Rhodoligotrophos appendicifer: one gene and its partner. The protein of the gene in region 2 interacts with the protein of the main gene of each other region in a pairwise test. Links are inferred from orthologs where the notes say so. Each region holds a gene or a part of one and is shown on either strand. Other genes may lie near its edges.

Evidence for each region.
Region 1: the proteins of rplA (region 2) and thrS interact in binary tests that used the Escherichia coli proteins (3 or more experiments, as listed by UniProt). The link is inferred for Rhodoligotrophos appendicifer from one-to-one orthologs.

Annotation. Positions count from the first base shown.
Region 1 is NZ_VHKL01000004.1:109,895-113,520, reverse strand. What follows is about bases 523-3,512. They hold thrS (threonine--tRNA ligase), read left to right. Parts: upstream 523-1,034; coding sequence 1,035-2,990; downstream 2,991-3,512. Other genes in these bases: FKM97_RS10040 (outer membrane protein), read right to left, coding at 3,033-3,512; FKM97_RS10050 (outer membrane protein), read right to left, coding at 523-683. Also shown: more of FKM97_RS10050, read right to left, coding at 1-522; more of FKM97_RS10040, read right to left, coding at 3,513-3,626. UniProt on the Escherichia coli protein: Catalyzes the attachment of threonine to tRNA(Thr) in a two-step reaction: L-threonine is first activated by ATP to form Thr-AMP and then transferred to the acceptor end of tRNA(Thr). The rate-limiting step is amino acid activation in the presence of tRNA.
Region 2 is NZ_VHKL01000017.1:427-3,775, forward strand. What follows is about bases 394-3,106. They hold rplA (50S ribosomal protein L1), read left to right. Parts: upstream 394-1,255; coding sequence 1,256-1,957; downstream 1,958-3,106. Other genes in these bases: nusG (transcription termination/antitermination protein NusG), read left to right, coding at 394-711; rplK (50S ribosomal protein L11), read left to right, coding at 823-1,251; rplJ (50S ribosomal protein L10), read left to right, coding at 2,380-2,898; rplL (50S ribosomal protein L7/L12), read left to right, coding at 2,951-3,106. Outside these bases: preprotein translocase subunit SecE, read left to right, coding at 1-162; more of nusG, read left to right, coding at 181-393; more of rplL, read left to right, coding at 3,107-3,325. UniProt on the Escherichia coli protein: One of the primary rRNA binding proteins, it binds very close to the 3'-end of the 23S rRNA. Forms part of the L1 stalk. It is often not seen in high-resolution crystal structures, but can be seen in cryo_EM and 3D reconstruction models.

The sequences.
Region 1 (3,626 bases), on a different replicon or contig from region 2:
AGGTGATAGGTGATGGCGGCGCGGAAGGTGTGAAAGTCGTCCATGCTGCTGCGCGCCCAAGCGGGTCGACGGGACAGATCGTACACTTGGGAATCGAGGGTGGTGTAGAGATACTCGCCACGCACGGAGATATTTTCAGAAACTTTTGTCTCGAGGCCCCCGCCATAGGTGAAGCCTTTAGCCAATCCGCTTCCTTCCCCCCAATTTGGCGTCTTGACGGCCATATCTGCCACCGCAAGGCCGGCCGTGCCATAGATGAGGACGGGACCCACGGCATAGCCAAGACGGCCCCGGAACGTTGAGAACTGGTTCATTTCAACGGCGACTCTTGGCCCTCTGCCGGTTGCATTGCCAAAGCTGGTGTCAGCCTCGGCACCCAGCACGAAATCGCCGAGTTGAAGGTTCATCCCCGCCAAAGCCCCCCAGAACATTCCCTTGACGGCTGGATCGATGGGGTGGGGCGAATAAACAGCGACATCGGCATTGAGCATGTTGTAGCTCCCGAGAACGCCAATGTAGACGCCTTGCCACGGCTTTGCGGCATCGAAACCGAGAGAGGGATTGCTCGGGTAGGTTTCCATGGCTGGAAGATCGGCTGAAGATGCCGGTCCGGATGCCAATGTGCCAGCGCAGGCAATGGCGGCGCTGATAAACGCAAAGCTACGCAAAGAGAAGAAACTCATGGGGAACACTCCAATATCGGCCCCCCAGCCGAAATGCACGTCAACACAACCTTAACTAGTGTTTTGACGTTTTAGCACTTTCTTCATCATGCGCAAGGGCTCAAGTCCGGCTTGACGATGAGTGGGAAAAGCAAAAATTATATTGAAATATCATACAGTTATTGAATTCCAACAGGTGGATGGCGCCCTGCGGGGCGTATTCAATCTAAAGTTGTGTTTTGCCGGCAACAGTGAGGCCAAGCTGCTTTGCTTGACGATTGTCCTCCAGCAGGCCAAAACACGGCCTCGCCTTAATGGAAGAACCCGAAACGCTTACCTGCGTGGTATGCAGCGATTGAGCAGGAGAAGATCGTGATTGAATTGAGCTTTCCCGATGGAGGCCGTCGGAACTTCGAGAACGGTGTGACCGGCTCAGAGGTCGCCTCATCGATTTCGAAATCGCTGGAGAAGAAGGCGGTTGCCATGATGATCGATGGCACACTTTGCGATCTCAGCGAACCCATCCAAGCTGATGCCGACATACGACTGATAACCCGCGACGATCCCGAGGCACTGGAACTCATACGTCACGATGCCGCCCATGTGCTGGCTGAAGCGGTCCAAGAGCTTTTCCCCGGCACTCAGGTCACGATTGGTCCTGTGATCGAAAACGGCTTCTTCTATGACTTTGCGCGGAACGAGCCTTTTCATCCCGAGGAGCTCGAGGTTATCGAGCAGAAAATGCGCGAGATAATAAAGCGGGACAAGCCATTCACGCGCGAAGTCTGGAGCCGTGACAGAGCGAAGACATTTTTCCGCGACAAAGGCGAGATGTTCAAGGTGGAGCTGGTTGATGCCATCCCTGAGAACCAGACCATAAAGATGTATGCCCAGGGCGCGTGGATGGATCTCTGTCGCGGGCCCCATATGACGTCGACCGGCAAGGTGGGCAACGCGTTCAAGCTGATGAAGATCTCGGGCTCTTATTGGCGCGGCGATGCTCAGGGAGCCCAATTGCAGCGCATCTATGGGACGGCCTGGGCCGATGACAAGGATCTGAAGGACTATCTCCAGCGGCTGGAGGAGGCGGAGAAGCGCGACCATCGCCGGCTTGGTCGGGAAATGGATCTGTTTCACTTCCAGGAGGAAGGGCCGGGCGTGGTCTTCTGGCACCCCAATGGCTGGACTGTGTTCCAGGCCCTCATCGCATACATGCGAAGGAGGCTCGCTGTCGATTATAAGGAAGTTAATGCACCCCAGATTTTGGATAAGGGCCTATGGGAAACCTCGGGCCACTGGGGTTGGTACAAGGAGAATATGTTCAAGGTCCAATCGGCGGGCGAAGATACCGACGATGACCGGGTGTTCGCTCTCAAGCCGATGAATTGCCCGGGACATGTGCAGATTTTCAAACACGGTCTCAAAAGCTATCGGGATCTTTCTTTGAGGTTGGCCGAATTCGGTGCAGTGCACCGCTACGAACCCTCAGGGGCATTGCATGGCCTGATGCGGGTGCGCGGTTTTACTCAGGACGACGCCCACATCTTCTGTACTGAAGATCAGATGGCTGATGAATGCCTGAAGATCAACGACCTGATTCTCTCGACCTATGCCGATTTCGGCTTCACCGACAACATCGTGGTCAAGCTGTCCACCCGTCCCGAGAAGCGGGTTGGAACGGATGAGATGTGGGACCATGCCGAAGACGTTATGAGGCGTGTGCTGGTGCAGATAGAAGAACAGTCTGCGGGCAAGATCAAGACGTCGATAAATCCCGGCGAGGGAGCGTTCTACGGGCCGAAATTCGAATATGTTCTCCGGGACGCGATCGGCCGAGACTGGCAATGTGGCACCACGCAGATCGACTTCAACCTACCGGAGCGATTCGGCGCTTTCTATATTGATCAGGATGGGCAGAAGCAGCCGCCGGTCATGATCCATAGAGCGATCTGCGGCTCGATGGAGCGCTTCATCGGCATTTTGATTGAGCATTATGCAGGTCATTTCCCGTTCTGGATCGCTCCGGTTCAGGTGATTGTGGCCCCTATTGTCTCGGATGTTGACGATTACGCAATCGAGGTCGCTCAGGCGCTGGGAGCCGCGGGAATTCGTGTTGAGACCGATCTGCGCAACGAGAAGATCAATTACAAGGTGCGCGAACATTCCTTGACCAAGGTGCCGGTGATCCTCGTGCTCGGAAAGCGAGAGCGCGATGAGCGCTCAGTCAATGTGCGGCGCTTGGGAGTGCAGCAACAGGTGACCGTCCCGTTTGCCGATATCGTGGCCCAACTGAAAGATGAGGCCGTGCCTCCGGATCTTCGGAGGTGAGGATCGGGGGAAGCGAAACGCTTTCCCCGACTGTGGCGCTGCTCAGAAAATCGGGAGGCTGTAGCTGAGCCCCACGCGGACGAGATGTGTGCCGTCGAACTCTGCCTTGTGACGGGAGTATTGACGATCGTTAAATTTGATCTTGTAAGGCAGCATGTAGAGATATTCGCCGCGAATGCTGAAGTTGTTTTCGAGTTTATACTCGACGCCTCCTCCGAGCACCGGGGTCACGCCATACTTGTCCTTCTTATATTTTGTTTTTTCGCCTTGGACTTCAAGCGTGGCTTGGGTGGCTGCAATACCACCAGTGGCATACAGAAGTGCCTGGTCAACGGCGTAACCGAGACGGGCGCGCCCTGTGAAGAGTGAGTCAGACGAGATCTTGGCGCTGACTTTGTCGCGCCTGAAGCCGTCCAGCCAAGCCGCTACGAGTTCGTCGCCGGGCTCGAAGCCTGGGCGGAGATGGTAAAAAGTATACTTGTCCTTGGCATCCATGAAGCTGAATGAGGCATCGCCTTCGACACCATAGACCAGGTTGCCTTGCTGACCATGCAGCCCGACCAGACCGCCGATGAGGCCACCCTCAGGCTTGAAGTCATATGGCTTGTGATCGACCTTACCCCACCCGTATCCGCC
Region 2 (3,349 bases):
GTTCGCGCCGAAATGGCAAAGGTGACCTGGCCGTCACGGAAAGAGACCATGATTACGACCGTTATGGTGATGATTATGGTGGTCTTCGCTTCTATTTTCTTCCTGATTGTGGACGAAGCTTTAAGCTTTGCCGTGAGCTACATTTTGGGCATCAGAGCGTAAGCGGCGGAACGAGAGACAATGGCGAAGCGCTGGTACATCGTTCACACTTACTCGAATTTCGAGAAGAAAGTGGCTGAGTCGCTGAAGGAGCAGGCGGCACAGCAAGGACTGGCTCATCTGATCGACGAGATCATGGTGCCGACCGAGGAGGTCGTCGAGGTCCGGCGCGGTCGAAAGGTAACGAGTGAACGACGTTTTTTCCCGGGCTACGTCCTGGTTCGGATGGAAATGACTGATCAGGGCTACCATCTGATTAAGAATACGCCGAAGGTGACGGGGTTCCTGGGTTCAGACAACAAGCCGATCCCGATCTCCAATGCCGAGGCCGAACGCATCCTTTATCAGGTAAAGGAGGGTGTGGAGCGTCCACGGCCGTCGATCACTTTCGAAATCGGCGAGCAGGTCAAGGTGGCCGATGGTCCTTTTGCCTCATTCAATGGCCTTGTCGAGGAAGTTGACGAGGAGCGCTCCCGGCTCAAGGTAGCCGTATCGATTTTCGGCCGACCGACGCCGGTCGAGCTGGAATTTGGGCAGGTGGAGAAGGTCTGACCTGTCCGAATAGCGGTGGGAGGCCGGTACATTTGTCAGCCTGCAAATGTCCATTAAAGCCGCACCACCACCCTCAAACCAGAGCCGGCATGGGCCGGCAACGAGGATAGAATGGCAAAAAAGATTACTGGTTATATCAAGCTGCAGGTACCTGCAGCATCAGCGACGCCCTCGCCACCGATTGGACCGGCTCTTGGTCAGCGTGGTTTGAATATCATGGAGTTCTGCAAGGCATTTAATGCCGCCACGCAGGAGCTGGATAAGGGGGCGCCATGCCCGACCGTCATAACCGTGTTTCAGGACAAGTCCTTCACCTTTGAGATCAAGACGCCGCCGGCCAGCTATCTGCTGCGCCAAGCCGCAAAGATTTCCAAGGGATCAAAGGAGCCTGGCAAAGCAAGTGTCGGCTCGGTGACCATGGATCAGGTCCGTGACATCGCCAAGGCGAAGCTCAAAGATCTAAATGCACGCGACATTGACCAAGCTTCGAAAATCATCGCCGGTTCTGCCCGGTCGATGGGCCTCTCGGTGACGGAGTAATCATATGGCCAAGATTGCAAAGCGCATCGCGAAGGTCAACGAGGGCATTAATCCTGAAAAGGCTTATGTCTTGGACGAAGCCCTCAAGATGTTGAAGGAACGGGCGAAGGCGAAGTTCGACGAGACGATCGAGATTTCACTCAATCTCGGTGTCGATCCACGTCATGCGGACCAGATGGTCCGTGGCGTCTGCCAACTCCCGAATGGTTCTGGCCGCACCGTGCGAGTGGCAGTGTTCGCTCGCGGCGACAAAGCTGAACAGGCCAAGGCTGCGGGGGCGGACGTCGTTGGCGCTGAAGATTTGGTTGAAAGCGTGCAGGCAGGAAACATCGACTTCGACCGTTGTATTGCAACCCCTGATATGATGCCCTTAGTGGGGCGCCTGGGCAAAGTCCTCGGCCCGCGTGGCATGATGCCGAACCCGAAGGTCGGCACCGTTACGCCTGACGTGGCGGGTGCCGTGAAGGCTGCAAAGGGTGGTGCTGTAGAATTCAAGGTCGAGAAGGCCGGGATCATTCACGGCGGTGTGGGAAAGGCGAGCTTCACCGAGGATGCTTTAGCCGGTAATATCCGTGCCTTCGTCGATGCCGTGGTGAAGGCGAAGCCCGCCGGCGCCAAAGGCACTTACCTTAAAAAGGTGTCCTTGAGCTCAACAATGGGGCCTGGGTTGAAGGTAGACCTTGCGAGCGTGAGCAACCCGGCGTAAAAGGTCGTCATCGCATTACGAGATTCGCATAAGCAGACCGGCAAAAGCAGCCGGTCTGCTTATGCGTTTGGTTTGGCCAGAGGGTATCGAAGGCGATCCACCCAGCCAAACCGGTCTAGAAGACCTGTCCGAGACTGCCGGCGCAAGCATGCGAATGTTTGCTTAATAGTCCAGCCGGCATGAGACGGGGAGTGGGTTGATTGATGGCGGATAGTCTCCCAAATAGAGGTTATCCTTAGCATCAGTTGGTTCGAACCTCGAGATCGCGTCCTTTGCTCCTCGGAGCATCTGGCTGCGGACAGGCAGTGAGCGCCATTGGAGATGGCACCTGCCTTCGTGCATGGTGGCCTTAGTGCCGATGGCTAGTGTGGAAGCGCAACGCCCTGAATCTCAGGGCAAAAGCGCACGCGAGGAGAGAGCAAGTGGAGAGAGCTGAAAAGCAAGAGCTCATCACAACGCTCAACCAGGTGTTCCTGACCACCGGCGTCGTTGTCGTGGTTGGCTATCAAGGCTTGACGGTGCCGCAGATGAATACTCTGCGTCGCCAGATGGCTGCGGTGGGGGGGTCCTTGAAGGTCGCCAAGAATCGTCTGGTGAAGCTTGCTCTTGATGGTACCGACTCGGAAGGCATAAAGGATCTTTTTAAGGGTCCGACAGCCGTGGCTTATTCGCCTGATCCGATTTCGGCGCCGAAAGCGTTGATCGCCTATGCCAAGACAAACGAAAAACTCGTTATTCTTGGCGGCGCCATGGGAGCGAGGGTTCTCGATCCCGATGGTGTGAAGGCGCTGGCTGAACTGCCGTCTCTCGACGAGTTGAGAGGCAGGCTGGTTGGCATGATTCAGACCCCCGCCACCCGCATTGCGGGCGTGGTCCAAGCGCCGGCTGCTCAGCTGGCACGGGTTCTCAACGCTTATGCCACCAAGAGTGAGGCCGCTTGACGGCCTCCATGCATGTGATCCGGTTCGAACTGATTGAGAGAAAGAGAAACCAATGACTGATCTGTCGAAGATTGTTGAGGAGCTCTCGAGCCTGACGGTTCTTGAAGCTGCCGAGCTGTCGAAGATGCTCGAGGAGAAGTGGGGCGTTTCTGCCGCTGCTCCGGTGGCGGTTGCTGCTGCCGGTGGTGGTGCCGCTGCCGCTCCTGTTGAAGAGCAGACTGAGTTCAACGTTGTTCTTACCGCAGCTGGCGAAAAGAAGATCAACGTGATTAAGGTGGTTCGCGAAATCACCGCGCTCGGTCTGAAGGAGGCTAAGGACCTGGTCGAAGGCGCGCCTAAGAACGTCAAGGAAGGCGTTACGAAGGCCGAGGGCGAAGACCTTAAGAAGAAGCTGGAAGAGGCTGGCGCCACTGTCGAGCTTAAATAGTGTCGAGCTGTCCGTCGGGGCTGA